DNA from 3 places in the Bacillus sp. ISL-35 genome. Region 3 is predicted to be linked to each of the others. Evidence: predicted binding sites of a transcription regulator. Region 3 holds the regulator's gene; each other region holds the start of a gene.
The links. Region 3 encodes Rex, which represses fermentation and respiration genes when NADH is low (regulators of the CRP and FNR family bind a similar motif). Its sites were predicted from a motif close to TTGTGAAATATTTCACAA; they were not measured.

Region 1 (10,588 bases), on a different contig from region 3:
CCTTCGTAGCCATTTGCTCCGATCATCAGTCCGCGATACAAATTGGCAAAGGTCACCCCAAACAAGAAAGCGATCAGGAAGCTTCCGGCAAAAAAGCTCCATTTACAGGCTACCTGCCATATCGGGTTGTCATCCTTATGCATGAATTCGAGCCCGACCGCCCTGATGAACAAAGCAATCAATACAAGGAACAACGGAGTGTACAAAAAGCTGAACATGTCCGCATAGACGGCCGGGAATGCCGCGAAGGTCGCACCTCCGGCGGTAATCAGCCAGACCTCATTCCCGCCCCAGAACGGTCCGACTGCTTCCTGGAGCTGGTTTCGTTCCTGGCGGTTTTTCGCAGTGAAAGGCAATAGCATCCCTGTTCCGAGCGTGTATCCGTCAAGAATGAAATAAACGGTCCAGATCAAGCCCCAAAGCCCGAACCAGATAATCGCAAGTGTATCATGAGACATGCTTCACGCCTCCTTCAAGACCAAATTGGACCTCTGATTCCGGTCCTTTTTTTGCGTATTTTATGATCAAATAGACATCCGCGATCAGCAGAACGGTGTAGAAAATGACGAGCGCTGCCAGCGAAAAGACGACTTGCGATACAGCAATAGGAGACACTCCTTCTGATGTCTTCATCAATCCATAAACCACCCATGGCTGTCGTCCTGCTTCTGCCACCATCCAGCCAGCATTGATTGCAAGGTATGGAAGAAGCACGGAGTAAAGGACAAGTTTCAAATATCTCGGTGAGTTCTCCAGTTTATTTTTCCGGTACAAATACAATCCGTACCACGATACAGCAAGGAAAAAGACGCCGAGCGCGACCATCACCCTGAAGGCGTAAAATACCAGTTCAACATTTGGCCGTTCATCCTTCGCTATATCATTAAGTCCTGTTACCTCGCCATCGAAGGAATTCGTGTAAAAAAAGCTGCCAAGCTTAGGAATGCTGATTGCTTCGAAAGCATTCCTCTCATTTTCCTGATCAGGAATCTGGATGAGATGGAATGGCATGGCCTTCTGGGTTTCCCAGACTGCTTCCATCGCCGCTCCTTTGGCCGGCTGCATTTGAGCTGCGAATACCCCGGATTGATGGCCGATGAATGGAGTCAGCGTCGCAGAGAAAAGTGCCATTGCCAGCCCGTATTTGAAAGATTTTTTATAAAATGCTGTTTCATTTTTCCTCAGTAGATGATAGGCACTAATGGCCATCATGAAAAATGCGCCGACAATGTAGGCACTGACGACTGTATGTACGAACATATACCATGCATAAGGATTGGTGACGAGCTCTGCGAAGCTGTTCAGCTCTACACGGCCATTTTTCAGGACATAGCCGACCGGATTTTGCATGAAACCATTTGCCGTGATGATCCAGAGTGCGGAGAGATTCGTGCCGAGCGCAACCATCCAAATTGAGATCGCCCTCATCTTCGGCGAAAACTTATCCTTGCCGAACAGCCAGATGCCCATGAAGGTCGATTCAAGGAAAAAAGCAACCAGTGCTTCAATCGCGAGCGGTGAACCGAAAATATCCCCCATGTACTTCGAATACTCAGACCAGTTCGTCCCAAATTGGAACTCCATCGTAATGCCCGTGATGACCCCAAGAACAAAGTTGATTGCGAACAGCCTTCCCCAATAATCCGCCATCCGTTTATAGGTCTGGTCAAGGGTACGGGCATACTTCGTCTCCATGATGGCAACAAGAATGACAAGCCCAAGCGTCAGCGGCACAAACAAGAAATGATAAAACACGGTGACAGCAAACTGGATCCGGCTTAAAATCAAGACCTCATCCATTTTTGGTTCCTCCCAAGTTTTTAGTTTGTGAAAAAGTTAACATACTCATAATTCTATTTTAAAAAAACTTTGTGAGTGATATTGAAGATTTTTGTAGATATTTTGTGACATTTTCCCTGTATTTTGTGATGCGCGTCACAGACATAAAAAAACAGGCCCTTTATCAAGGACCTAAACTCATTAAATATTCCCGATATTCGATGGACTTGTACTGACTCCCTGCTGACCGGGCACCCAGTTCGCCGGTACCCCTTTTCCTGTTTGCTTCGCATATTGCAGAGCCTGAAGAATCCTCAGATGTTCCGGGAGATTCCTCCCCACGTTTCCTGGATAAGTCAACTTGGCTCTAATAATACCCTCGGGATCAATGAATACCGAAGTCCTGAAGCAGGCACCTGTCGTTTCATCTAGCACCCTATAGGCACGGCTGATGACCTGTGTCCTGTCACTAACCATAGGGAATGTCACATTTTTCAGTGATGGTGAGGTTTCTTTAAAGACGCGATGGCTGTAAACACTGTCCGTGCTGATGGACATCAGTTCTGCACCCATCGCCTTTATATATGGATAAATAGCGGCGACCGCCGCCAGCTCTGTCGGTCAGACAAAGGTGAAATCGCTCGGATAGAAAAATAAAATGACCCAATTTCCCCGATAATCCTCGAGATTGATTTTCTTGATATCACCATTGATAACGGCTTCTGCAGTAAATAATGGTGCCTGGTCGTCACGGTTCGCACAAAAAACAGTCGGGCATTGCACTATATCTTTGGCATACAATTTTTCTTCCATACCAGCGCCCTCCTTTCGTAAAATTTCTATCTATACAATCATATGCTGTTCATTTTTTATATTTCAGGTTCCCTCAGGAAAAACTACATGAGACAAGAAAGGAGGGTTCACGAATGAGCAGAGGAAAAGAGTTCAACCATAAGAAAAAAGGCCATCCAGGAGACTTGCCTGCAGGTGCACTAAAAGCAAAACGTCCTGAAACCGAAGCACAGGAAGACGAGGAATTCCTGGTTGTCCAAGAAGCTTTCAAAAATCGGATTGAGGAAGATGAAGTATAGCTTATTCTGGAACCTGGCGATCGCCGGGTTCTTTTTTTGAAACTTTTTCCACATGAACATCGTATAGTTATCTATACACAATCTTTTCACACTCAGCACATTAAATTTGGGGAGGAATAAACATGATCGTAAGCACTACATCGACACTGCAAGGCAAGGAAGTAGAACAATACATGGGGGTTGTTTCCGGAGAAGCAATAATGGGCGCGAATGTCGTGCGCGACTTTTTGGCAAGTGTCACCGATGTGATCGGCGGCAGGAGTTCCGCTTATGAAAACAAGCTTGCTGAAGGCCGTGAGATCGCGCTTCGCGAAATGGAGGACAAAGCCCGGCGCCTGGGTGCGAATGCGATTATCGGCGTAGACCTTGATTTTGAGACATTGCGTGAAGGCATGATGATGTGCATCGCGACAGGAACTGCTGTCAGGATAAAGGAATAAGGTAGCAATTTTAATTCAGAAATATAGCTAATAGGACCAGGCAGGCGCCTGGTCCTTTTTATTTTTTAAAATTGGCGATGACCAGGCCATTTCCGACTACTGAGTCTCCTTGGCGCACAAAACCCAGTTTTTCATAAAGCTTAATCGCAGGCGTATTGGCTGCCCCGGTTGATACAATGATTTCATGGCATTCCTGCCGTTCAACCTCGGCCAGCAGCTTCCCTGCTATACCCCTGCGAAAAAAATCAGGATGGACCATCATCCGATGAATATCAAGCACTTCCCCTGACTTTTTATAGGAAACCGCCCCGGCCAGCACTCCTTCTATAAAATAGCCTATAAAGGTTTCGCCACAATTTTGCAGCTGTTCGAATGTTTCTTTCAACGGCGGGATTTCATCCGTGCCAATCAGGTCCGCTTCAATTCTGTATGACTTTTTCTGAAGATCAAGCACTTCAGCCGCTGCCATCACATTATTCAGTTCAATTTCCCTGATGACTGGCATGATTCCATAACCCTTTATTTTGTTTAAAATCAATTCCGGCCTTCCCTGGAGTGAAGGAAGTTTGTCCAATGCAAAAAAGCGCAGCTCCTTGCTTTCGCCATCGAGCATTTGCAGCTCTCCGTCCCAATCGGTGCAAGCATACAAACCAATCGCGTTATAAATTTCGTCGCCATTTGGATATTGAAAGTAATATTCCTCACCAGCAATTACATCCAATAACTTCAATGAATTCAGGCTCAGACCCGTTTCCTCATACAGTTCTCTGCAAGCTGTCTCTTCAAAACTCTCCCCAGGTTCCATCGCACCCCCGGGAATCCCCCACCTGCCCGTATCAGCTCGAAGCTGCAGCAGCACCTCATACTCTTTATTAAAAACAAGCACCGCAGAACCTGTCAGGATGAATGGCCGGCTGCCAATCAAGGCGCGGATTTCTCTAATATAATCGCTCATGGTCTCCTCCATTACAAAAAATCTCCTTTTTCCATTATACTAAGTAAAGCATAAGCAAAACTGTTTTGTTTTGAAAGGAGCAATCATGAAATCATTAGTCCTTGCAGAAAAACCAAGCGTAGCCCGCGAACTTGCGCGTGTGCTTGGCTGCAATAAAACGCATAAAAGTTATTTCGAAGGAAATCAATACATCGTCACCTGGGCACTCGGCCACTTGATCGAATTAAAAATGCCGGAGAACTACGATCCGAAGTATAAGGTCTGGAAGCTCGAAGAACTCCCAATCATCCCTGAAAAAATGGGGCTGAAGGTCATCAAGCAGACGAGCCATCAATACAAGGCAATTGAACATCTTGCTGAGCGCAAGGATATCGGGGAATTCATCATCGCGACCGATGCCGGACGTGAAGGTGAACTTGTGGCAAGATGGATCCTTCAGCGCATCAACTGGCGGAAGCCGATCAAGCGCTTGTGGATATCTTCCCAGACGGACCGCGCTATCAAGGAAGGTTTTAAAAACCTGAAACCCGGTAAGCAATATGAGGACTTGTACGAGTCGGCTGTCTGCCGTGCCGAGGCTGACTGGCTGATCGGACTGAATGTTTCACGGGCACTGACCACTAAGTATAAGGATCCTTTATCAGCTGGCCGCGTCCAGACTCCGACACTCGCAATGGTCCTTGAACGTGAGGATGAAATCAATAAATTCGTCCCTAAGGATTACTGGACCATCCAGGCAAAGGTTGGATCACTCAATGCTGAGTGGGACCATAAAGGCGAAAAGCGGATTTTTTCCCAGGAAAAAGCAGAGCAGATTAAACAGAAGCTATCCAATAAAAAAGCAGTGCTGAAGTCACTTGACCGCAAACAGAAGTCCGAACCGCAGCCGATGCCATATGACCTGACGGAATTGCAGCGTGACGCCAATAAACGCTTTGGCTTCTCAGCAAAGAAAACTTCCAATGTGCTTCAGGGTTTGTATGAACAGCACAAGCTCGTCACCTACCCGAGGACAGACTCACGTTATTTGACGACCGACATGGAAGCAACGATGCTCGACCGCCTTCAGGGAATCATGTCAGGTTACCGGGATGAAGCGAAACCGGCAGTCGCCCAAAAAGGCAAAGTTCAGGCACGCCGTGTGTTCAATAACGAAAAAGTCACCGACCACCACGCCATCATCCCGACGGAGGAACGGCTTCATCTGGCAGACTTATCACCAGATGAACGGAAGCTGTACGATTTAATTGTCCGCCGGTTCCTGGCTTTATTTTACCCGGCCTACCAATACGAAGTTGTGCATGCAAGCTTCGAAGTTGAGGGTGAAACATTGTCAGCACGCGAAACGAACATCCTTGAGATCGGGTTTAAAAAGGTACTTGGCAAGGATGAGGATGACGCCGCAACTCAATCCCTTGGACATCTGGAAAAAGGCAAAAGCTACAATGTCGGCCAGGTGACTGTGAACAAAAAGATGACCGAGCCGCCGTTACGCTTGTCTGAATCAGATATCCTTTCAAAAATGGAGAAATTCGGCCTCGGCACGCCGGCAACAAGGGCCGAAATCATCGAGCGCCTTATTTCATCGGAGGTCGTCGAACGCCAGAACGGCCGCCTGTACTCAACCAAGAAAGGGAAACAGCTTCTCGATCTTGTCAACGATGAACTGACCTCCCCGGAACTGACAGCGAAATGGGAGAAAGAACTGGAGGAGATCGCTCGTGGCAAAAGCGATCCGAAGGCATTCAAAAAACGGATCCGCGAACAGACTTCCCTCCTTGTTTCCGAAATCAAGAAAAGTGACAAAACATACAGGGCCCATAACCTGACTGGCTCAAAATGTCCTGAATGCGGAGAGTTCATGAAGGAGCGTAAGACAAAAGAGGGACGCATCCTTGTCTGCTCAAGCCCCGAATGCAGCTTCCGCAAGCATAAGGACCCTAAACTGTCCCAGCGCCGCTGCCCGCAATGTCACAAGCGGATGGAAATCCATAACGGCAAGGCAGGCGCCTACTTCCAATGCCGCCGCTGCAATGTCGTTGAAAAAGCGGAGGACAAAAAGAAAAAAGGCGTAACCAAACGCGAGGAACGCAAACTGAAGGAAAAATACGCCCCATCCCAGGAAAACTTCGGCACAAGTCTCGGAGATTTGCTTAAAGCAGCACTTGAGGATAAGGAATAGTTTTACAACAGCACCCTAATAAGGTGCTGTTCTTTATTTTCAATATGAAGGATTTAACTTGTAAAAAATTCCTTTGGAGTAGTATGATATTCGTTGGTTGTCATAAAGTCGGAATGCGCAAGATCCTCTAGGGACCAGGCGCTGACGCTAGATTATACTTTTAAGGAAACTAAGGAGAAGCATCATGAGGATTAGAGATTGGGATCGAAACCTAAAGATTCGCCTGTTTGGCGAGGCGTTGATGAATATAACATTTTGGATGTTCTTCCCGTTTTTGACGATTTATTTTGCCGAAAGCTTTGGGAAGGACAAGGCCGGATTCCTGCTGATTTTTTCCCAGGTGTTCTCGGTATTCGCCAATTTGCTTGGGGGCTATACGGCAGACAGATTCGGCCGCAAGCGGATGATGGTGATTTCCGCATTCGGACAGGGCATCGCGTTCCTTGTTTTTGCCTATGCGGTCTCACCGTGGTACACGTCACCAATGCTTGGATTTATCTGTTTTGCGCTTGTCGGCGTGTTCGGTTCCATCTACTGGCCGGCGAGCCAGGCGATGGTCGCAGATGTCGTCCCTGAAAAAGACCGAAGCAGTGTGTTCGCGATTTTTTATACACAGATCAATATCGCTGTCGTTGTCGGCCCGATCCTTGGAGCAATTTTTTACGTGAAATACCGGTTTGAATTGATGATCGCCGTGGCGATTATATCCATCCTGCTTGCGCTTGTCCTGGCAAAATGGACGCGTGAAACGGTTCCTGCTTCCGCTAAGCAGGCACGCGCTGAAAATGGAAAATGGTATGATTTCCTTAAAGAACAAATTGCCGACTACAAGATCATCATTCAGGACAAAGTTTTCCTCATGTTCATCATTGCCGGGATTTTGGCAGCACAGACTTTCATGCAGCTCGATTTGTTATTCCCTGTTTATACAAAGGAAATGGTGAATAATCAAACCGTTTTAGAACTGGGCAGCAAGGTGTTCACCGTGAATGGCGAGCAGGCCTTTGGTTTGATTCTTTCGGAGAATGGATTGCTTGTCGCTCTCTTCACCGTTGCTGTCACTAAGTGGGTGACACGATTCCCTGAACGGAATGTATTTGTGTTGTCGTCGCTTGTTTACGCCGTCTCCATCCTTATGTTCGGCGCTACACACTGGATCTGGGGGTTGATTTTAGCAATGGCGGTCTTCACGCTGGCTGAGCTGATGACGGCCGGTTTACAGCAAACCTTCATTTCGAATCTGGCACCCGAGAAAATGCGCGGCCAATATTTCGCAGCAGCCTCATTGCGCTATACCATCGGCCGGACGATCGCACCAATCAGCATCCCACTTACCGTGTGGATCGGTTATGGCTGGACCTTCACCATCCTGAGCGTACTTGCTGTTTTAAGCGCGGTGCTGTTCTGGGTGATGTTTCGGATGTATGAGAGCAGGAAGTCAGCTGGTGTTTAGGAAGTGCTAAAAAACCATGCAGGGAATCTGGCCTGCATGGTTTTTTTCATAGTGGGATATTAAAAAGCAGCTTTGTTGTTGATAATCAGCTCTCCCATTGTCTGCAAAAGTCGAATGTCTTAAGTTTCTTTTTTCCTGTGAAATCGTTACAATATAAAAGAAGATTCAGAAAAGGGGCGAAATAAATGAGTGATTTCAAAACGAATTTAGAGAAATATGCAGACCTTGCTGTCAAGGTTGGCGTGAACATTCAGAAAGACCAGACGCTTGTCATCAATACGACGATTGACTCTGCAGAGTTTGTCCGTCTTGTTGTAAAAAAGGCCTACGACGCAGGTGCTAAAAACGTCGTCGTGAACTGGAATGATGACGTGGTGAACAGGACGAAATACGACCTTGCACCCGATGAAGCATTCAACGAATATCCGGAATGGCGCGCACGTGAAATGGAAGACCTGGCTGAGAACGGTGCAGCTTTCATGTCGATCGTGTCTTCAAGTCCTGACTTGTTGAAGGGTGTAAAGTCCGAGCGCATCGCAAACTTCCAGAAAGCTGCTGGAACAGCACTTTCAAAATACCGCAAATACATACAATCCGATAAGGTCAGCTGGACAGTTGTTGCTGCTCCTTCTGAAGGATGGGCAAAAATGGTGTTCCCTGAAGAGACTGCGGAAACAGCCGTGCAAAAGCTTTGGGATGCTATTTTCAAGGCAGTCCGCGTGGATACTCCGGATCCGGTGGCTGCATGGAAAGAACATGACTCTTCCCTTCATGAAAAGGTTGATTACCTGAACGGCAAGCGTTATAAGAAGCTTCACTACAAAGCACCAGGCACAGACCTGACAGTCGAGCTTCCTGAGAAGCACATCTGGGTTGGAGCTGGCAGCGTCAACGAGCAGGGCAACGAGTTCATGGCAAACATGCCGACTGAAGAAGTCTTCTCTGTTCCATTGAAGACTGGCGTGAACGGCTATGTTTCAAGCACGAAGCCACTTAGCTACGGCGGAAACATCATCGACAACTTCAAGCTGACTTTCGAAAACGGAAAAATTGTTGGCGTCGAAGCAGAAGAAGGCGAGGAAATCCTAAAGCAGCTCGTTGCGACAGATGAAGGATCACACTATCTTGGTGAAGTTGCCCTTGTACCATTCAACTCGCCAATCTCTCAATCAAATGTGCTGTTCTTCAACACACTATTTGATGAAAATGCATCCAACCACTTCGCAATCGGCAGCGCTTATGCTTTCTGCGTAGAAGGCGGCAAGACAATGTCTTCCGAAGAACTGGCTGAAAACGGCTTAAACGAAAGCATCACGCACGTCGACTTCATGATCGGCTCCGATCAAATGGACATCGACGGCATCACAGCAGACGGAACCGCTGAACCAGTATTCCGTAATGGTGACTGGGCACTGTAAGATTGGTTTAATATTCACGGAAACAGCCGGACATTTTGTTCGGCTGTTTTATTGATTGGGTTGGAATTTTATTGTGACACTTTTGAATTCCGCTCTGCTTCAGACAGCTTTTCTGCTTTTGCTCTCAAACTTGTCCGAACCTGGGGCTACTTCGGACAGCTTTTCTGCTTTTGCCCTTCAACCTGTCCGAACTTGGATCTACTTCCGACAGCTTTTCTGCTTTCCCCCTCCAAGCTGTCCGAACTTGGGGCTGCTTCGGACAGCTTTTCTGCTTTTGCTCTCCAACCTGTCCGAACTTGGATCTGCTTCGGACAGCTTTTCTGCTTTTGCCCTTCAACCTGTCCGAACTTGGGGCTACTTCGGACAACTTTCCCTCTTCTCTCATCAAACCTGTCAAAATAACAAGCTTTTCTTGACAGCTTCCCCTCTTCTCCCATCAAACCTGTCAAAATAACAAGCTTTTCTTGACAGCTTCCCCGCTACTCCCATCAAACCTGTCAAAATAACAAGCTTTTCTTGACAGCTTCCCCGCTGCTTCTATCAAACTTGTCAAAATCTCGTGCGTTTCTTACATCAAACCTGTCTGAACCACGAGCTTAGTATAGTTTTACAAAAGGTTCCTACAAAAATTAAAACTCCCTTTTCCCTTATGCACCCTAAATCACTGTGCTATAATGAAGTTATCAAGGAATCTTTACATATAATATTAGAAATATTGTTTACCTAATTGTTTATCTGGGGGCGACGTCTTGATTCAATTACAGATTATTGTGTCAGGAGAGGTTCAGGGTGTGGGGTATCGGTACTATACACAAATGAAAGCTATTCAGTTTGGAATTACTGGCTGGGTAAGGAATCTTCGTGAAGGCGGCGTTGAGATTCTTGCTTCAGGTCCTAGAGGCGATCTTGAGAAATTCATTGATGAGGTGCGAAGGGGCAATCCTTTTTCCACTGTTGACCACATTGAAGTGAACGAGATTGAAAATACCGAAACCTATAAATCTTTCGCAATAAAATATTAACAGGCAGAGGAATTATCCTCTGCCTTTTCTGTTTAGTCAAAATCGATGATAGATCCATCCGGCTCTTTTAAAATGGCATCTCTCATCTTTTTCAGTTGTTCTTCCTCGCTCGGTTTTAATCCAAGCAGGTTGAGCAGGCCCAGTGAATCGAGCAGTCCTTCCGTCAAGCTTTCCAGCTGATCAGTCAGGGTCTTGTCTGTTGGGCAAAGTTCGTCCAGCATTTTATTTTCCGCCAGGGCCTTGTCGAT
Region 2 (10,588 bases), on a different contig from region 3:
AGCCAAAACTGCACTTTCGATTTATTCAATGTATGTCCCTCTTGCCTTAGATTATTTTGGTAAAATTATACCAAGTTTTAGCTCTAAAGTATATCGGTGTTTCGAATATTAGCGTCAATCTCCACACTCAATTTCTTCCTTAGCATCGAAATGCAAATTGGCGTAATGATTGTCATGACGCCAATCGTCGTGAATGCAATCCCCCAATTAAAATAATCGAGCAGGATTCCAAAAATCATTGGTGAAAAAATCGTTGCGCTAAACCCGAGAACAGATTGGATGCCCAGGGCAATCCCTGTGATTTCCGGGTCGGATATTTCTGTAATCATCGTATTGTAGATTGGGGAATCGGCGATGATGGTAAATCCATAGACGAAGACAACCGGAAGCAAAATCCACATGCTTGCGGGTGTCAGCCAGCCAATCGACAACGAACAGGCAATGCTGATATAAATGAACAACTTGATCGATTTTAACCGGCCAAACGAATCGGACATCCTGCCGCCAATGAAACTGGCAACCCCTCCAATCATCACCACAAACGCTCCGATAAAATTGCCAACGGAAATCGCGTTCGCGACACTATGGGTCTGAAAGTAATACACCATAAAAGGCCCAATCCACGCCCACATCGCATAAAGCTCCCAGCAATGTCCCGTGTAGCTGATATTCACCAGCAAGTTTCTCCTGGTGAGCACCCGTTTTAACAGCGCCATGTTCAAACGCTGATTATGTATACGGATATTTTCCGGAATCTTTGAAAAGTAAATGAGTGAAGCAGCAAGAATGGCAGAACACGAAGTAATGAAAATAACACCCTTCCACCCCACCAAGTTAATGAACAAACCAGAAACCAGCAGGGAAAATCCCGAGCCGACCACAAGTGAGCCAACAAAAAGCCCCAGCGCTGCCCCACGCGCCCGGTCGCTCGAAGTCTGCGCGACAATCTTCATTCCCGGCACATAAATCCCCGCAATCCCAACCCCCGAAATGAATCGCAACAATAAAGCCGACCAAAACCCTTGCGCCAAAATGCTAAAAAAAATACCCGACACCCCGGCAATGAGCGCCCCGTACATAAACGAATACTTCGGATTATAACGATCACTCAAGAAGCTGTAAAAAAACACCGCCGCCACATAGCCAATATGAAAAAACGCAACAATTATCCCCGATTGCGTCGAGGACAAACCCCACTCCCTCTCCACAACCGGCATCACCGCAGAAAAATTAAACCACACCTGCATCGCCAGAAATTGCGCAATCGATAAAGTCCATAACAGACGAGTCACTCCCTCCACCGCCCCTAGAAGCATTCTTTATCATTAAAATACCGAATTTTCCGAATTTAAACAAGGTAAGATTTTACTTAGGGCAGGAAGTTAGGGACTTTTGATTGTTATGACCGCATTCTACCTTTACTTCAGACAACTTTTCTTCTTTTCACGCCAAACCTGTCCGAACCTGGACTTACTTCGGACAGCTTTTCCTCATTTCCCGCCAAACCTATCCGAACCTGGACTTACTTCGGACAGCTTTTCCTCATTTCCCGCCAAACCTGTCCGAACCTGGACTTACTTCGGACAGCTTTTCTTCTTTTCACGCCAAACCTGTCCGAACTCCGGCTTACTTCAGACAGCTTTTCCTCATTTCCCGTCAAACCTGTCCGAACCTGGACTTACTTCGGACAGCTTTTCTTCGTTTCCCGCCAAACCTGTCCGAACCTGGACTTACTTCGGACAGCTTTTCTTCGTTTCCCGCCAAACCTGTCCGAACTCGGACCTACTTCAGACAGCTTTTCTTCGTTTTCCACCAAACCTGTCCGAACTCGGACTTACTTCAGACAGCTTTTCAACTCCAGCACCCAAACCTGTCAAGATTCCCTCGTTTTCTAGACAGCTTTTCACCCCAAGCACCCCAACCTGTCAAAATTACCTCGCTTTCTTGACAGCTTTTCACCTCCAGCACCCGAACCTGTCAAAATCACCTTGTTTTCTTGACAGCTTTTCTCCCCCAGCACCCAAACCTGTCAAGATTACCTCGCTTTCTTGTCAGCTTTTCTCCCCCAGCACCCAAACCTGTCAAGATTACCTCGTTTTCATGACAGCTTTTCAAGCTCAGAACCCAAACCTGTCAAAATCACCTTGTTTTCTTGACAGCATTTCTCCCCCAGCACCCAAACCTGTCAAGATCCCCCAACCCCACATCAAAAGCAAAACAAAAAAAACGTCCAGAGATCATCTAATCCCTGAACGGTTTTCCAAATCGAAATTATGCTGCTGGGTTTACTTCTAGTTCTACTTTAATCTTGATGTCTTTACCAACCAGGACGCCGCCTGTTTCTAGTGCAGCATTCCATGTAAGACCGAAGTCTTCGCGGTTTACTTTTGCTTCTGCTTCGAAACCGTAAACTTCGACGCCCCATGGATTTGTGCCTTTGCCGCCGTATTCAACATCGAATGTGACTGGCTTTGTTACGTCTTTGATTGTTAGGTCGCCAGTTACTTTGTAATCGTCGCCATCGCGAGTGATGTTTGTTGATTTGAAATCGATTGTTGGATAGTTTTCAACATCAAAGAAATCTGCTGATTTCAGGTGGTTCTCGCGGTCCTCGCTGCGTGTGTCGATGCTTGCAACATCAATTTTGAATGCGATTGAAGCTGTTGTTAAGTCTGTCAGGTCTGCTGCTTCAACGTCAGCTGTATAAGAGCCGAATTGTCCTTTTACTTTTGATACCATCATGTGTTTCACTTCAAATCCGATTGCTGAGTGCGCCTGGTCTACTACAAATTTAGCCATTATAAATTCCCCCTGTTTTGTTTTTATCTCGAATTCGAGATATGATTCTAAAAAAATATCTCAAAACTAATTATTTTTAATTCGAGATAAATTTATCATAAAATGAACTTGATTGTCAATACCATTTTGCAAAAATAATTGCTTATAGACTAAACCCAATTTTATAACGCCTTCTCCTCCTTCCCTTTAAGCCTAATCTCCTCGATCCTCCACTTTTCCGTCATATCGTAAAAGCCCTCACCTTTTGACATGACGAATTGATAATTGTTTTCCAAATCGTCAACGGTAAGAAAAGTAAGGACGATTTTTCCTTTTTCAATATTAAACTCGCTAAGATCCAGGACTACACCGGGGTTCCATTCATGATTACGATATTTAAAAGTAATAGTGCATGGACAATTGCCAGCACCATCAAAAGTGCCATAACCTATGAAATTTTGAAGCATTATAAATTCCATCGCTTCTTCAATATTCCCCGCCGCTTTATAGCCTTCAACAACTTCGATTGCGTCCAAAAAGTCCTGATAGGAAACAGAGGATTGCGCTGCGGCCATTTCTTCCTCCAGGTTTGAAAGATTCACAGCCAGAGTATCATTCTCATTCTTCAAATCATCCGCCATCCTCAACCGGTTTCCGGCCTCTTCTTCCAACCTGGCCACTTTAATTTCTAGCCGTCTGTTATCCTCCTCAAGCTTCGATACAGAATCTGCCGACCTTGCATTATCCAAAAGAGCAATCACCGTAATGACCAATAAAATAACCAGTACTGAGGTTCCAAAATTTTTCTTCCCGCCCACCACTTTCACCTCAATTACCTTTTTAAAATTTCACACTGACTTCTTCTTCATCTTCCCAATTCGGCTCAACATTAGGAATGTATTTTTTCAATTCATCAGAGTAGTCTTCAGGCTCTACCATGTTAAAAAGTTCTATATCCACTTCGGTATCATCTTTTTTCAATAATCCAAGATAGCTCGATGATCCTCTCCAAAAATGGTAAAAGCCTTTAAGTGACTCAATCTCCGCTGATTGCAGGTCTGATTTGATCCATCCATCCTCAACTACAAAAACCACTTTTGGCTTGATCAAATAAATCGCCGCACGAAAGAAAATCGGGACAAAGAACATACATCCGATTCCCAATGCTATCAAAATCCAATTAATATTCAGGACGCCAAACAGCAATGCCAGCAAACCCGGAACCGCGAAAACCGCTGACCCTAAAAATTTCACGAACAGCCTTCTCCGCCTCATCACTACCTTCATACTTTTGCCACCTTCCCATAGACATTTATAGGAAAATTATAAGCTTTCAATCTCTCTTTTTCAAAAATTTACCACAAGAGATTATATAAACCTACCTCCTGAAATATACTGCAAAAAAACCCGCCCTCATCTCGAAGGCGGATGCTTTTACGATCTCAGTTCGAAATAATCCATTGTGGATGTCTCTTCAAAACCGCATGATTTATAGAGATTGAGCGCATTGGAATTGTCTGCCGCTACCTGCAGCATGATTTCCTGCGCGTTCGCTTCTTTTAATTTTTCAATCGCCAGCAACAATAGTGACCGCCCGTATCCTTTGCGACGGTGCTCCGGCAGTACGCCAAGGCCAAAAATCGCTCCAAGCTTCGAGGTCAGCTGCAGATTCACTTTCCCGATGATTTGCCCGTCTTTTTCAACAAGGTACGAAGTCATCCCCCGCTTTTCCTCTTCCTCGGGAAGAATCATATCCTCGGCTTCGACACTTTCTCCGATATCGTTAAAATAAATCACATTCTGCCTGGCGATTTCCTGCGCATCCGCATTTGTCGCTTTCCTGAATGTCAGACCTTCCAGCTTCTCTGTCGCAAAAGCAGGCGCTACTTTTTTCAAAAACATCTCATATTCCGTGTGCTTATATTGTGCTCCACTCCCAGCAATAAACCCTTGCCCGGCAGCCGAATTGCGATCACTTAACAGCAGCATGCTCCCTGAATCCCTGCGTTTCCACTCATCGACAACAAGCTTAAACAACTTTGAAAAAATCCCCTGGCGCCGATACTCCGGATCGACCATCCCATTAACTTCCCATGGTCCGCCAAAGCTGCAAATGCCAATATAGCCAATCAGGCTTTCCCCATCGAAGTACATGAATTCATTCACCGCCTGAATGCCCTTGTCATTTCCGCTTACGCCCAGTTTATAATCAAGCTCCAGCTTTAAAGCAGTGCGGTCATGTTCGCTGCATCGCTCCTGGAGCTGGCCGATGATTTCATAATCTTCTCCATCAATACCCTCTTTTAATTTGATCCACGGTTTCCCGATTTTCCTCACGGGCAGCACCCCATCTGTATAAAATCCCCATAATAAAGGACGTAACCATGATAACAAGCGGAGCCACCACACTGCGGTCCAGCCCTTCCATGATTCCAGCCACCATGATCCCCACCAGCATGAAACCTGATAGGATACAATAGAGTAAAGACTGGTCCTTCTTCTGTTTGGTCGTATATTTTATTCGCTTAACCAGCGGTTCACACCTCTTTGTTCTAAGAAAAATATCGCACTTACCTGCCACCAATAAAAAATGGCTCCCTGTCATACCGGAGGCCATTTCTATATAAAAGGGGGATGTTACAAAGGTTAAGCAGCGTTGCGTTCGACGGCTTCTCCGCGTTTGAATACTGTTTTGCGGATGAATGGAACAACCCAGCGGTCAAGGCCGTATTTTCCAGCGTTGAAACCAGCAGCCAGGATGATAAAGCCGAAGAAGATGTCAGTTGGGTTGTGAGATACAGTTCCGGCAAGGAAGAAGCTGAAGTTCATCACAAGGCCGAAGAACATTGCGGCAGTTGTCAGTGTTCCAAGCAGCAATCCAAGTCCAACTAGGAATTCCCCAAGCGGCACGATTGTGTTGAAAATATCCACATTCGGGATCGCGAAGTTTTCAAGGAAGTTCACGTACCAGCCGTACACCATATGTCCGTCTGGACCTTTAACAGGGTTTGCGACCGCTCCTTTTAAAAATCCGCTAGCGTCAAATCCAGGGCCAGTCAATTTACCCCATCCAGCAGTCATCCAGTTGTATCCAAGCCATACCCTAATGACAGTCAATATACCAGCAGCAACATTGTTTTCTCTTAACCATTTTGCAAACATGTTCCTCACTCCATTAAGTTAATTAGTATTATTACACTTATAAGATATCAAATTAATCTTGAAAATAGTGGGTTTTGTGAATGAATTCACAATTCCGTTGAAATCTTTTGAACGAATGGTGACAATGACGTTTTTAGGGGGCTCTTTTTAAAAAGGGGGTCTTTCCTTGACTGTTGCTGACCGTCTTTCATTTGCGTTTTATCAGAATCCGGTCTTGCACCTCAGCAAAAATTCCTTCCTCCCTCCTGCATATCGCTCCAACTTCTAGACATCATAAGGATGACTAAACCAACTAGGAGTGATCAGGATGAAAAAATCAATCATCATCGCTGGATGCGCTGTTTTTACAATGGGCTTGGCCGGATGCGGAGCGAATAACAATGCAGCCGATAACAATCGTGACCAGCAGGTAGAAATCAACCAGGTCAGACGAGGTCCTGTTACTAACGAAGGAAACGGACTTCAGCTTGCTGATCGCACGGAACGCCAAATTGAACAGATGCCAGAGGTTGATGATGCACGGGTCATCATCTCCGACAACAATGCGTATGTTGGTGTGAGACTTTCGGACAATAACATCGACAACGATGGAAATGCACGGGTTAATGACGCAATGGATGGCAACGGCAGGACTTTCGCCGAAAATGGCCGCGTTGACCAGGATGACACCTCAGCCGGGAATGATGGCATCATTGACGGCCAGGGCGATGCTGGGAAAGACCGCAGGCATGCCGGCAATGACGGTGCCAATATATCGGGCAATGACATGAATGGAACGGCCCGCAATAATGGCGAGGACTTCACTTTATTGGAAAAGCAGATTGAGCAGAGAGTCCGCCAGACCAACAAAGGGATCGACAGAGTTTACGTTTCCGTTGACCGCAACGCTTATAACAGAATGGGAACATTCGCCGATGATATCCGCACCGACAGAAATAGGGATGGCCTATTCGAAGACTTCCGCAATTCGATGGACGATCTCTTCGGTAGATAAAATCAAAAGCATAGGATTTGCTTCCTATGCTTTTTTGTTGCCCATAAAACTGGATTTGCTTCCTATGTTTTTTTTTGTTGCCCAGTAAAACAGGAATTCCTCCCTTTCCTCGCGAAATATAGCTTAGATCTATACTAAGGGAGATGAACATGGTCGTTGAAACTGAGATAAAAGAAGAAATCTTTGAAGCGGTCACTCGTCTGTTTGGAATCGAAATTCAGGAATGGAATCAAATCCACTTAGGATACAGGAACTTAAAATGGCGAGTCAAAACAGCTGCCGGCGATTTGTTTGTGAAGCAATATAACAAGGATCGATACCCGGAGGCAAGGGTGCCAGGCCTGGAAAAAGCGTTGCAGATCCAAAACACGTTATTCCTGGAGGGCCTGCCCTGTCCTGAGCTTTTTTCCTATAAAGGAAATTTCGTCTTGAATACGGAGAACGGTGAACGCTTCGTTCTCATGGGTTTTAATAAGGGATTCACCCTCCGCCCTGGAACCGCGAACCCCTCGCAAATGCACATTCTGGGGAAGGTTATTGGCAGAATGCATGTACTGCTTGAAAAAAATATCGCTAGGGAACCGCTGCATTGGGACATTCTCTCCAAACCTGAAATGCTGGAAAACTGGAATGAGAGATATGACGAAACCATTGCTCTTGATTGCAGCAAAACTCTTCATCAGTTGGAGAAACAAAGAAGGATTCTCGCGGAAAACGATACATCCTTATTTGCTCAATGCGAAAAAGGGTGGGCACATTGGGACTTGTTTGCGGATAATATTTTATTCAGCGAAAATGAGGTTTCTTCGATTCTTGATTTTGATCGTATGAATGTTGTCTATACCGATTTTGATATTTCAAGGCCCATCTTGTCATGCTGCATTCATGAAAATCAAATAAGCGTTGACGGCGTTTCGGCGTTTGTCAGCGGTTACCGCGAATTCAAACCGTTGCCGCTTGAAAAACTGGTACGTTCGATAAAACTAACCTGGTGGAGAGAGGCCGAATGGATTCGGGTTGAAAAGCCAGGAGATTCCACTCCCATCAAACGGTTCCGCGAAGAGAATATATGGATAGCAGAAAATTGGGATTGCCTGGAGGACTTGTTTTCAGGAATATAAAAATGCTGCCGGGGATTTCCCGGCAGCACTATTTATGAATATGGGGGAGTTAACTCAGGTTAAGCAGCGTTTCGGACACCATCTTCTCCGCGTTTGAAAACTGTTTTGCGGATGAATGGAACAACCCAGCGGTCAAGTCCGTATTTACCAGCGTTGAAGCCAGCAGCTAGGATGATGAATCCGAAGAAGATGTCAGTTGGGTTGTGAGATACAGTTCCAGCAAGGAAGAAGCTAAAGTTCATCACTAAGCCGAAGAACATTGCGGCAGTTGTCAGTGTTCCAAGCAGCAATCCAAGTCCAACAAGGAATTCCCCTAGCGGCACGATTGTGTTGAAGATATCCACATTCGGGATCGCGAAATTTTCAAGGAAGTTCACGTACCAGCCGTACACCATATGTCCATCCGGACCTTTTACCGGGTTGGCGACCGCTCCTTTTAAAAATCCACTAGCGTCGAATCCAGGGCCAGTCAGTTTACCCCATCCAGCAGTCATCCAGTTGTATCCAAGCCATACCCTAATGACAGTCAATATACCAGCAGCAACATTGTTTTCTCTTAACCATTTTGCAAACATGTTCCTCACTCCAATAATTTAATTAGTATTATTACACTCTTAAGATATCAAATATATCTCGAAAATAGGGGGATTTGTGAAACTGTTCACATTTCTGTTGAAATGTTTTGACCGAATGGTGACAGCCTCTCACCGACTGGTCATGTTCTCCTCTAAATGCCCCCTTATAATCACATTTCGGGCAGCCAGAAGAAAAGGATAATGTGCATTTTAGGAAGAGCGGCCCTGATTCGGACAGCTTTTCGCCTGGGAGCACCATACTTGTCCGAAGTCGCCCCCAGTTCGGACAGCTTTTCGGCTGGGAGCACCAAACTTGTCCGAAGTTGACACTAGTTCGGACAGCTTTCCGCATAGAAGCACTAAACTTGTCCGAAGTTGACCCTAGTTCGGACAGCTTTTCGCCTGGGAGCGCCAAACTTGTCCGAAGTCGACACTAGTTCGGACAGCTTTTCGCCTGGGAGCGCCAAACTTGTCCGAAGTTGCCCCTGATTCAGACAGCTTTTCGTCTAGGAGCACCAAACCTGTCCGAAGTTGGCCCTGATTCAGACAGCTTTTCGTCTAGGAGCACCAAACCTGTCCGAAGTTGACCCTGATTCAGACAGCTTTTCGTCTGGGAGCTCCAAACCTGTCCGAAGTTGACACTAGTTCGGACAGCTTTCCGCTTAGAAGCACTAAACTTGTCCGAAGTTGACCCTAGTTCGGACAGCTTTTCGACTGGGAGTACCAAACTTGTCCGAAGTCGACCCTAGTTCGGACAGCTTTTCGACTGGGAGCTCCAAACCTGTCCGAAGTTGACCCTGATTCAGACAGCTTTTCGTCTGGGAGCGCCAAACTTGTCCGAAGTTGCCCCTGGTTCGGACAGCTTTTCGCCTGGATGCACCAAACTTGTCCGAAGTCGCCCCCAGTTCGGACAGCTTTTCGACTGGGAGCACCATACTTGTCCGAAGTTGACACTAGTTCGGACAGCTTTTCGTCTGGGAGCACCAAACCTGTCCGAAGTTGACCCTAGTTCGGACAGCTTTTCGTCTGGGAGCACCAAACTTGTCCGAAGTCGACCCTGGTTTGGACAGCTTTTCGCTTAGGAGCACTAAACTTGTCCGAAGTCGCCACTGGTTCCTCCCCTTTCCAGCCCTATACAAAGGATTTATACCAGCTGTTCTAGAAAGTACATATAAGGGTCAAGCTTAAACATAGAAGGAGGATTTTTCAGATGTACGAACTGAAGACGAAAGAAAACGATAATAGTGTCATCAGCTTTATCGAGAGTGTCGACAACTTAAAAAAACGTGAGGATGCCTACAGGTTATTGGATATTTTTACCGAAACGACAGGGTACCCAGCAAAAATGTGGGGACCGAGCATCATTGGATTTGGCTCGTATCATTATAAATATGACTCCGGTCACGAAGGGGATGCCCCGCTTGTCGGCTTTTCTCCGCGAAAAGCTAAGATCAGCTTGTATTTTGCCACTGGCGACACCGAAAGAGAGGCATTGTTGAAGGAGTTCGGCAAACACACCTCAGGAAAAGCATGTGTGTACATAAACAAAGTAGATGATATTGATATTGAAGTATTGAAGGCTCTGATCAAGCAGTCTGTTTCCTTTTTACAAGAAAAATATCCACATACATAAACCATCATCCCCCTCCTGCAACACAACTGTAAATAACTGGTCTTTTTAAAGTCATATAAAACGGGAATTAAAAGGGTAAGCGGAGTTATTTGCAAATGGAGGGAACGAAGATGAAAAAATCGACCAAAAATTTTGTACTGGCTTCCTTGCTCTCAGCAGGCGGCGCTGTACTTCTGACAGCTGCTTACCGCAAGAGCCAGCGGGACGTGATTCGTTTTCTTGAGGATACTGACATGAGGAACAGCGAGAAAATTGACCAGATGGAAAGTGTCGATGCGGGCATCGATCCTGCGGAAAGAGGGCTTACCCAGCTTGACTCCGCGAT
Region 3 (10,588 bases):
GGTCAATTGAAATTTTTTCGCAAGAGAATAAACGAATGGCCGAAATCCAACTCCCTGCACCCTTCCCGTCACCCTGATGCTTAACGCTCCGTACATTGCCTGTACGCTTCCTTGATCCAGTTGATCCAGCCTTCAAGACCTTCACCAGTCTTCGCGGACAAAACCATCAGCAGTGCCTCAGGGTTAATAGTCTTTAAGTCTTTTTCAGCTTCCTCCACACTGAATTGAACATATGGCAGAAGATCGACTTTATTGATAATCGTCAGATCTGTACGTCTGAACATTACTGGATACTTCGGGATTTTATCATTGCCTTCCGGTACGCTTAATACGACGACTTTATAATCTTGTCCTAAATCATAGCCTGACGGACATACCAAATTCCCTATATTTTCGACGAAGAGAATATCAATGTCTTCCAGCTTAAATTCCGGAAGTGTTTTGGCAATCATCCTCGCGTCAAGATGGCAGCCTCCCACTGTATTAATCTGAATGGTTTTTACCCCTAATGAACGCAATCGCTCCGCATCACGGTCAGTGGCCAGATCTCCTTCAATTACGGCTACGGTAAAATCTTGGCGCAATGCCTTGATCGTTTCTTCCAGCAGAGTCGTTTTTCCGGCACCAGGTGAACTCATGATATTGATGACAAGTGTTTTGTGATTCTTAAATAGTTTTCTATTATAAGCGGCAGCTAGATTGTTATCCTTTAACACATCTGCCTCGAGCTTAATTTTCATCGTCTCCATCCCTTCCTTCATAGGATTCAACCCTGAACGTTTCACCGCTCACCACCAGGCTGCCGGGAACTCCGCACTCCGGGCAAAGCGCAATCCTGTAATCAGGCTGAAAATCACACTGGCATGCCGGGCATCGCGCTTTTGCTTCTTCCCGAATAATATGCAGCCTGCTGTCTTCGTCAATCACACTGCCTTCCTGTCTCTGAAAGAAGAGAAACGCCAGCTCCAGGGCGTCAGGCAGGACATTGGATAAATCCCCCACGATGACATCAATCTGATCCACCTTTTTAAAGCCTCTTTCAGCAGCATCCTCTGAAACGATTTCAATGATTTCTGACATAAGTGACATTTCATGCATCCTAACACCACCCAAGATATCCCTCATCCTATTTTATGCCTGTCTTTTTGGAAAAGACCTGCGAGCCTTTGGTGGCTGGAACACCAAAAACTCCCCAGCCTCAATGGTTGGGGAGTTGACATCGTATAGGTATAGGCTGCTCTTATTAAACCTGGACCGTTTCCGCCGATTCTTCAATCATGGTACCTTTGCTGGCAAAATTGGTATGCCATGATAGAGCTTTTTCCAAAACATGTGGTGTTTGCCCGCCTCTTTGCAGTGCTTCCTGATAATAGGCGCGCAGCTGCTCGCGGTACATTGGATGTGCACAATTTTCGATTATAAGTTCCACTCTTTCCCTTGGCGCAAGGCCCCTCAAGTCGGCATATCCTTGTTCAGTGACAATCACATCGACATCATGCTCCGTATGGTCCACATGTGAGACGAAAGGCACGATGCTTGAGATTTTCCCGCCTTTGGCAATCGATTTAGTGACAAAGATGGCCAGGCGCGCGTTTCGGGCAAAGTCACCGGAACCGCCAATTCCGTTCATCATTTTCGTGCCGAGGACGTGGGTTGAATTGACATTTCCGTAGATGTCCAATTCCAACGCTGTATTGATGGAAATCAACCCGAGACGGCGAATGATTTCAGGATGGTTGGAGATCTCCTGAGGGCGCATCATCAGTTTGTCTCGATATTTTTCAAAATTCAAGAAGACTTGCTGCATTTTTTCCTCGGAAAGCGTGATTGAACAGCAGGAGGCAAATTGGACCTTCCCCGCATCAATCAGGTCAAATACCGCATCCTGAAGCACCTCGGAATAGACTTCCAAGTTCTCAAACTCTGAATCCAGCATTCCATGGAGAACGGCATTGGCAACAGAACCAATCCCTGATTGTAATGGGGCCAGGCTTTCGGTAAGCCGGCCGCTCTGGACTTCTTTTCGAAGGAATTCAATCAAATGCTGTGCCATCACAACCGTTTCTTCATCCGGAGGAACAATGGTCGATGGTGAATCCAGCTGATTCGTAAACACAATTCCTTTGACCTTGTTTACATCGACCGGGATTCCGATCGTTCCAATCCGATCGTCAGGTTTAGTGAGTGGAATAGGCTGCCTTGCCCCTTGTTTTCCTGGTTCGTATAAATCATGCAATCCTTCGAGTTCTGTTGACTGAGCTGTGTTAATTTCGATAATAATCGACTTCGCATTCTGGGCGAATGCCATGGAATTGCCTATTGAAGTAGTCGGGATGACCATTCCGTCTTCACTTATTGCAATCGCTTCCAAAATTGCGACGTCTATGTCCATGACATCAGCACGGATCAGCTCGGCTGTATGTGATAGATGCTGGTCCACAAACAAAAAGTCTCCCTGATTGATGCCACGGCGCATTGTCGGATCTGCCTGGAATGGCAATCTTTTGCCCAGGATGCCTGCCTCAGCGAACAGCTTATCTACATCTGATCCCAATGAAGCTCCGGTATATACATTAACCTTAAAGTTTTCATCTTCTTTTATCCTCTTTACTAGGGCGAATGGTACCGCTTTCACGTCGCCTGCACGCGTGAAGCCACTTAACCCTAAAGACATTCCACTTTCAATGAAGGAAGCTGCCTGATCAGGAGTCACAACTTTGTCCTTCAGACGATGATCTCTAATTCGCTCTAATTGCTGTTCCATATCTGAATCCCTCACTTAATGAATAGTTACAATCATTTTACCCATAAACAACATCAGGATATGGTTTTCGGAATACTAGACAAAAGATTCCGACAAAACAGCGAATTTAGACACCCAAGCAGAAAAAATCAGAATCCCAGCAGTTTTCTAAAATAACTGGAGTAGGACTGGCTGACCGGCACACGTTCCCCATTATCCATCGACAGCAGAAAAGTAGAATGAGTATCCGGATAAATCGTCTTGATATGGTTCACATTCACAATGAATGAACGATGGCACCGGATAAAGGAATCCTTCGGAAGCAAATATTCAAACTCCTGCAGGGAGTATTTATGTGTCCCAGATATCTCATCCGTGTAAACATGGGTCTTCTTATCTTTCGCCTCAATATGGATCACCTTTGAAAAAGGAACCGGAATCCAGCCATCCTGAGTTTTCAGGGTCACGACTGACTTCCCATCGGTCAGCGCCGGATAAATCGCCGTCACACATCCCTCAAGCTCGCCATTATGTAAAAACGGGACCGCCATCCCATGATAAGGAATGCCAAAAACATCCCGGTTAATGAACTCAGAAACCTTCTGCCTCGACATCAGCGCTTTATAGGCAATCGTCCCTTCCTTTACAGGATCGCCAGCAGCAATCTTCAAATCCACCCTCTTGCTGGGACGATAATAAATATATTCCTTCGTATTCGAAACCGCAATCGAGATTTCATCCGAAAATAACTCCCCGATGACATCCAGCAATGAGCTTAAGGTTATATCCTCCATGCTTTTTCTCACCTCGATGTTATTATACTACTATTATAAAATATATTGAGGGATAGCTTTTTGAAAGAAATAAAAGAAGCATCCCATAAGTTTTAACAACTTATGGGATGCTTCTTTTAGTTTTTACCAAGGGTGAGGCGATGATTACATCATGCCACCCATACCGCCCATGCCGCTCATGTCAGGCATTCCAGCACCAGCTGGTTCTGGGATGTCAGCAACTACTGCTTCAGTAGTCAGGAACATTGCAGATACGGATGCTGCGTTTTGAAGTGCAGAGCGTGTAACCTTAGTTGGATCAACGATACCAGCTTCGATCATGTTTACCCACTCTCCAGTTGCTGCGTTGAAGCCTGTGCCGACTTCTTCGCGCTTCAGGCGCTCAACGATGACTGAGCCTTCAAGTCCAGCGTTGTGTGCGATTTGGCGAACTGGTTCTTCCATAGCGCGAAGGACGATGTTTATGCCAGTAGCTTCGTCGCCTTCAGCCTGGATTCCAGCAACCTTGTTGTATACGTTAAGAAGCGCTACGCCACCGCCTGATACGATACCTTCTTCAACTGCAGCGCGAGTTGAGTTAAGAGCATCTTCAATGCGAAGCTTGCGTTCTTTCAATTCAGTTTCAGTAGCAGCACCAACCTTGATGACTGCAACGCCGCCAGCTAGCTTAGCAAGGCGCTCTTGCAGCTTTTCACGGTCAAATTCAGAAGTTGTTTCTTCCATTTGAATACGGATCTGGTTTACGCGGCTTTCGATTTGAGCGCTGTCTCCAGCACCTTCAACGATTGTTGTGTTTTCTTTTGTAACCACAACTTTAGAAGCGCGTCCAAGAGATGTGATAGTAGCAGACTTAAGGTCGCGTCCAAGTTCTTCAGTGATTACTTCACCGCCAGTCAGTGCAGCGATGTCTTCAAGCATAGCCTTACGGCGGTCACCAAAGCCAGGAGCTTTAACAGCTACTGCGTTGAATGTTCCGCGAAGCTTGTTGACTACTAATGTAGCAAGTGCTTCACCTTCAACATCTTCAGCGATAAGCAATAATGGCTTGCCTTGCTGTACAACTTGCTCAAGGACAGGAAGGATTTCCTGGATGCTGCCGATTTTCTTGTCAGTGATCAGGATATATGGATTTTCAAGAACTGCTTCCATCTTGTCAGAATCAGTTACCATGTAAGGAGATGCATATCCGCGGTCGAACTGCATACCTTCAACAACGTCCAATTCTGTAGTGAAGCCTTTTGATTCTTCGATTGTGATAACGCCGTCGTTGCCAACGCGCTCCATTGCTTCAGCGATCAATTGGCCAACTTCTTCGTCATCAGCAGAGATTGCAGCAACTTGTGCGATAGAAGCTTTGCCTTCGATTGGCTTAGAAATAGCCTTTAACTCTTCAACTGCTGTAATAACAGCCTTTTCCATACCTTTGCGGATGCCCATTGGGTTAGCGCCGGCAGTTACGTTCTTAAGGCCTTCACGGATCATTGCTTGAGCAAGAACTGTTGCAGTAGTCGTACCGTCACCAGCAACGTCGTTTGTCTTGCTAGCTACTTCAGCAACAAGCTTAGCACCCATGTTTTCGAATGCATCTTCAAGTTCGATTTCTTTCGCGATTGTTACACCATCGTTAGTGATAAGAGGTGAACCGAATTTCTTCTCAAGAACCACGTTGCGTCCCTTTGGTCCAAGAGTTACTTTTACTGCATTTGCAAGAGAATCTACCCCGCGAAGCATCGCGCGGCGTGCTTCTTCACTGAACTTAATTTCTTTTGCCATTGTAGAAAAACCTCCTCAGATTTTTAATATTTTTACGTTCTGTTTATAATCGCAGTGATTATTCTACTACTGCTAAAATGTCGTTTTCACGTAGGATCAGGTACTCAGTTCCCTGGTACTTCACTTCTGTGCCTGCGTATTTTGAGAAGATAATGCGGTTTCCGACTTCAACTTCTAGAGCAACGCGCTCACCGTTCTCAAGTACACGGCCAGTTCCAACAGCTACGACTTTACCTTCTTGAGGTTTTTCTTTCGCTGTGTCGGGTAAAACGATACCGCTTGCAGTTTTTTCTTCAGACTCAACAAGCTCGATAATAATGCGATCTCCTAGTGGCTTGATCAAGTGAAACAACCTCCTCAAATTATATGTAGATTATTTTTTATTAGCACTCGCCTCAATAGAGTGCTAACACAATTTATATAATAATGAATCTCGATTTTTTTTGCAAGCGTGAAGCAAAAATTTTTCATGAAATTTTACGATGATCCAGGTGCTGTCGAATGCTGTAGAAATCTCCTGCTGACGGCATCATTTACTGGCTTGGTAAAGGACATGCTTCTTCAGCGGACTGCCCTGATCTACTCTCGGGTGATGAAATGTTTTAACAGGGTTCATGCCGATTTTTCTCATGACATTGATAGAGGGTTTATTGATTTCAGCAGTAAAACTGACGACCTCGCTAAAGCCGAGCTCATTGAATCCATATTCCAGACAGGCCCTGGCTCCTTCTGTTGCATAACCTTGGCCCCACGCGTCTTTTTTCAGCCTCCAGCCAATTTCAATACATGGGGTGAAATCTGCGTCAAATGTTGCCCTATGAAACCCGATGAAGCCGATGAACTCTTTCGTTCTCTTCTCTTCAACCGCATATAGCCCAAAGCCGTATTCCTTGAACTCGGCAAGAATCGACTGATAAAACTTCTCAGTTTCTGCGGAAGATAAAACACGAGGAAAATACTGCATCACATCCTGATCTGCATTCATTAGGCAAAAGTGCTCTAAATCTGCCGCAGACCAGTTCCGCAAAATCAGTCGTGGCGTTTCCAAATAAATCATTTGTACCTCCAATTATTCTCAAATTGAAAATGGCACCTTAACCGGATACAGTAAACCCGAACAAGTAACTTTTTCATCCTGGCCCTACAATTTGAACTTTTAAATCATTTACTAGTAGAATAAAGAGAGTGTATATAGTAAGCAAAGCGGTCCCCGTATTTTATTTTACAGGCCAGCATATTATTACGTAAAATTTCAGAACATACATTTCTGCATTATTAAGGAGTTTTTTCAATTGAAAAAAGAATACTGGTACGTCCTTATTGCCTATATTGTTATGCAGCTTTCAAGTCTTGTCGGGGTGCCACTCATTGCTTTGATCGGTGCTGCGATGGGAAAAAGCCTGAATGAAATGCAAACCCTCGCGATTCCATACTGGCTCGTAACCAGCTTTTCGCTGACACTCCTGATCATCCTGCTGATTTTAAGGAAGGAAAGAAACATAAATGCTGATTTGCGCGAAGCATCTTCGCCGGCAAGCTCGGCGGCATGGGCATTCGCCGGGGTATTCCTGGCCCTGTTCGCCCAGTCGATTGCAGGCAGCATTGAAAGCATGCTTGGAATTGAGATGGGCTCGGAGAATACACAGGAAATCATCAAGCTGATTGAAAGGTTCCCGGTTGTGATCCTTGTCAGCTCGATCATCGGTCCGATTCTGGAGGAAATCGTCTTCCGGAAGATTATTTTTGGCAGCCTGCACAAGAAAATGAACTTCTTCTTGGCAGCCTTGATCAGCTCCGTCATATTCGCACTGGCCCATATGGAGCCGGAGCATGTGATCCTATACTCAGCAATGGGCTTCACCTTTGCGTTTCTATATGTAAAAACAAAGCGGATCATCGTGCCAATCATCGCCCATGTTACAATGAATACAATGGTTGTCCTGCTTCAATCCGTATTCAGGGAAGACATTGAGAGAATGATAAAAGAAGCAGAGAAAATTCAAAGCTTTATTGGGGGATTTTAAGTCATGAAGCAATCGCCTATGTTTTCAGGCATTGTCTACATCTTGTTAGGCAGCTTATTCACCTATTTCGCCATCCAGAATGTCAACGATACAGGCTGGGGATTTTTCAGTTATTTGCTCGTCCTGCTCGCCACCTTTGACTTCGGTTCCGGCATCAGGATGATTCTGTTTCATTTCAAACTTAAACAAATGCAGAAAAAATAGCTCCTTCATCGAAGGAGCCATTTTTTATTCTTCTGATTCACTGTCTGTCGGATAATGTTTCAAGAAATAAATCAATGATTGCAGTTCTACTGCCAAATCAATATGATGGATCCTGATCGAAGACGGCACATTCAGCCTCGCCGGCGTAAAGTTCAGGATTCCCTTCACATTCGCCTGTACAAGTCTGTCTGTGATCGGCTGTGCCACTGTTGACGGCACTGTCAGGATTGCCACCTGGATGCCTTCCTCAACCACAACCTTATCGAGATCATCCATGTGATAGACAGGCACATCGCCAATCTGCGTCCCAACCTTATCTGGGTCGACATCGAAGGCAATTTCAATTTTCGTATTATTGTTTTTGGAAAAATTATAATTCAAAAACGCCGTTCCCAAATTACCAACGCCAATCAGCGCAACCTTCGTGAGTTCATCCTGGTCGAGCGTCTTTCGGAAAAAAGTCAGCAGGTAATTCACATTATAGCCGTAACCCTTTTTACCCAAAGCCCCGAAATAGGAAAAGTCCCTCCTGATCGTAGCCGAATCCACTTTTACCGCTTCACTCAGCTCCGCGGACGATACCCTCTGCTTGCCTGAAGAATGCAAGTTCAATAAAAATCGGTAATATAGCGGCAAACGCTTAGCAGTTGCCTGCGGAATCTTCATAGCATCATTCGTCATTCTCCATCCTCCACCCTGTTCGTATTTCTATTTTAACTTCTCATCTCTCTTAAAATCGCCGTTTTTCCCGCCGGTTTTTTCCACGAGATAGGTCCTGCCGATCACCATGCCTTTGTCGACGGCCTTGCACATATCATAAACAGTCAGCGCGCATGCTGCTGCTGCTGTTAACGCTTCCATTTCTACCCCTGTATTCCCTTTTGTTTTAACAGCTGCAGCGATATTTAATATATAGTCATTACCATTTTGCTCCCAATCAAACGAAAGGTCAATGCCTGTTAATGGAATCGGGTGGCACATCGGGATGATCTCTGACGTCTTCTTGGCCGCCATGATGCCAGCAACCTGCGCGACTGCCAGTACATCGCCTTTTTTCATTTTATTTTCAGTAATCCTTACATATATATCTTCATTAACGGTGATGCTTGAATGGGCGACTGCCGTACGGACCGTCTCCGGTTTTTCACTGACATCGACCATCTTCGCTCTTCCCTCTTCATTAAAATGCGTAAATTCTGCCATGTTCAAGCTCCTTTCAACCAAATAATACACTATTTTCCCAAACTTGTGTGTGAACTTTGTTTCTATCTTCACATATAGAGGAGGAAATTTTTCATACCTTACCACCCATTGCAGGCCGCACATATTGCCGAGCCCATAGGATTGGGTTACACTATCCCTAAGGCATTAGAGGTGAAAAATAATGATTCTATTACAAGTCAATCAGCTATCAAAATATTTTGCGGCTGATCTTATTTTATCGAATATCAAGTTTGAAATACAGACCAATGACCGTGTTGCCCTGGTCGGCCGGAACGGGGCGGGAAAATCCACCCTGCTGAAAATCATTGCCGGCTATGAATCCCATGACGGCGGCGAGATTATCCGCCCGAAAGGAACATCAATCGGCTACCTGGCCCAGAATACCGGACTGGAATCCGAGAAAAGCATTTGGGATGAAATGCTGGCTGTTTTTGACCATCTGCACAGCATGGAAAAAGAACTGCGCCGGCTTGAAGAAAAAATGTCGGATCCTGGCATCCTGTCGAATGAGTCAGAGTATGAAAGAGTATTAAAGGATTATGACGTTTTGCAGGTCCAGTTCAAGGAAAAAGGCGGCTACCAGTACGAAGCGGACATCCGCTCCGTCCTTCACGGCCTGAACTTCCAGTCTTTTGATTATTCCACAAAAATCTCCACTTTAAGCGGAGGACAGAAAACAAGGCTTGCGCTCGCAAAGCTGTTATTGACTCGTCCTGATATTTTGATTCTCGACGAACCGACTAACCATCTGGACATTGACACACTTTCCTGGCTTGAGCAGTATCTCCAGGGCTATGACGGTGCGATTTTAATTGTTTCACACGACCGTTACTTCCTTGATAAGGTTGTGAACCAGGTATACGAGATTTCCCGTCACCAGTTGACGAAGTTCCCTGGCAATTACAGCTCGTATTTAGAACATAAAGCCGCAAATTATGAGCGCGACCTGAAGCTATATGAAAAGCAGCAGGATGAGATCTCCAAGCTGCAGGACTTTATCCAGCGAAATCTTGCCAGGGCCTCAACAACGAAACGGGCCCAGAGCCGCCGGAAACAGCTCGAGAAGATCGACCGGATGGACAGGCCGATGGGAGATGAAAAATCTGCTTCCTTCAGCTTCCAGATCGAACGCCAGAGCGGGAATGACGTCCTGAAGGTAAATACACTTGCTGTCGGCTATCAGAATGAAGTCGTCTCCGAAAATATATCTTTCAACCTTTCACGTGGCGACAGTACGGCCCTCGTTGGACCAAACGGAGTCGGCAAGTCGACCTTATTGAAGACCATTGTTGAAAAATTGCCATCGATTGCCGGCAATATTCAGTACGGCTCCAATGTTTCAATCGGCTATTACGATCAGGAACAGGCTGAACTTAGCTCGAACAAAAAGGTTTTAAATGAGCTGTGGGACGAGTATCCACTGAAATCCGAAAAGGAGATCCGCACCGTATTGGGCAACTTCCTTTTTTCAGGCGATGATGTGTTAAAAATCGTCTCGACCCTGAGCGGCGGCGAAAAAGCGCGGTTGGCACTGGCCAAGCTAATGCTGCAAAATTCCAATTTCCTTATTCTGGATGAACCAACAAACCATCTGGACCTGGACAGCAAGGAAGTCCTTGAGAACGCCTTGATCGATTATCCAGGCACCATCCTGTTCGTCTCTCACGACCGTTATTTTATCAACAGGATCGCCACCAAGGTCCTTGAACTCGACCGTGCCGGAGCAACAGAATATCTTGGTGATTATGATTACTACGTCGAGAAGAAATTAGAGCAGGAAGAACTTGAGGCACTGGCCAGACAGGCGGCCATAGCGGCTGGCACGA

Region 1: J7E38_RS12135 (cytochrome ubiquinol oxidase subunit I) is a predicted target of Rex. The motif match lies at 1,826-1,843, and genes of this name have one in related genera.
Region 2: J7E38_RS15585 (DoxX family membrane protein) is a predicted target of Rex. The motif match lies at 8,705-8,722, and genes of this name have one in related genera.

Annotation. Positions count from the first base shown of each region.
Region 1 is NZ_JAGGQK010000007.1:151,598-162,185, forward strand. It holds gene cydB (cytochrome d ubiquinol oxidase subunit II) at 1-458, opposite strand, end outside; gene J7E38_RS12135 (cytochrome ubiquinol oxidase subunit I) at 448-1,800, opposite strand; gene J7E38_RS12140 (peroxiredoxin) at 1,981-2,592, opposite strand; gene J7E38_RS12150 (hypothetical protein) at 2,706-2,870, shown strand; gene J7E38_RS12155 (YbjQ family protein) at 2,993-3,310, shown strand; gene J7E38_RS12160 (GNAT family N-acetyltransferase) at 3,369-3,815, opposite strand; partial or broken gene J7E38_RS12165 (NUDIX hydrolase) at 3,834-4,265, opposite strand; gene J7E38_RS12170 (DNA topoisomerase III) at 4,351-6,447, shown strand; gene J7E38_RS12175 (MDR family MFS transporter) at 6,632-7,900, shown strand; gene J7E38_RS12180 (aminopeptidase) at 8,086-9,318, shown strand; gene J7E38_RS12185 (acylphosphatase) at 10,068-10,340, shown strand; gene J7E38_RS12190 (collagen-like triple helix repeat-containing protein) at 10,373-10,588, opposite strand, start outside.
Region 2 is NZ_JAGGQK010000011.1:77,065-87,652, reverse strand. It holds gene J7E38_RS15635 (AI-2E family transporter) at 1-29, opposite strand, end outside; gene J7E38_RS15630 (MFS transporter) at 84-1,292, opposite strand; gene J7E38_RS15625 (YceI family protein) at 2,272-2,799, opposite strand; gene J7E38_RS15620 (hypothetical protein) at 2,961-3,596, opposite strand; gene J7E38_RS15615 (DUF5381 family protein) at 3,619-4,065, opposite strand; gene J7E38_RS15610 (GNAT family N-acetyltransferase) at 4,213-5,115, opposite strand; gene J7E38_RS15605 (hypothetical protein) at 5,069-5,362, opposite strand; gene J7E38_RS15600 (DoxX family membrane protein) at 5,425-5,940, opposite strand; gene J7E38_RS15595 (YhcN/YlaJ family sporulation lipoprotein) at 6,248-6,934, shown strand; gene J7E38_RS15590 (phosphotransferase) at 7,084-8,055, shown strand; gene J7E38_RS15585 (DoxX family membrane protein) at 8,115-8,630, opposite strand; gene J7E38_RS15580 (DUF1801 domain-containing protein) at 9,841-10,263, shown strand; gene J7E38_RS15575 (hypothetical protein) at 10,374-10,588, shown strand, end outside.
Region 3 is NZ_JAGGQK010000025.1:4,072-14,659, reverse strand. It holds gene hypF (carbamoyltransferase HypF) at 1-96, opposite strand, end outside; gene hypB (hydrogenase nickel incorporation protein HypB) at 81-740, opposite strand; gene J7E38_RS22335 (hydrogenase maturation nickel metallochaperone HypA/HybF) at 730-1,098, opposite strand; gene J7E38_RS22330 (succinyl-CoA:acetate CoA-transferase ScpC) at 1,244-2,764, opposite strand; gene J7E38_RS22325 (LytTR family DNA-binding domain-containing protein) at 2,893-3,537, opposite strand; gene groL (chaperonin GroEL) at 3,682-5,310, opposite strand; gene groES (co-chaperone GroES) at 5,369-5,653, opposite strand; gene J7E38_RS22310 (GNAT family N-acetyltransferase) at 5,840-6,367, opposite strand; gene J7E38_RS22305 (CPBP family intramembrane glutamic endopeptidase) at 6,603-7,334, shown strand; gene J7E38_RS22300 (YdiK family protein) at 7,338-7,538, shown strand; gene J7E38_RS22295 (redox-sensing transcriptional repressor Rex) at 7,563-8,219, opposite strand; gene moaC (cyclic pyranopterin monophosphate synthase MoaC) at 8,247-8,741, opposite strand; gene J7E38_RS22285 (ABC-F family ATP-binding cassette domain-containing protein) at 8,923-10,588, shown strand, end outside.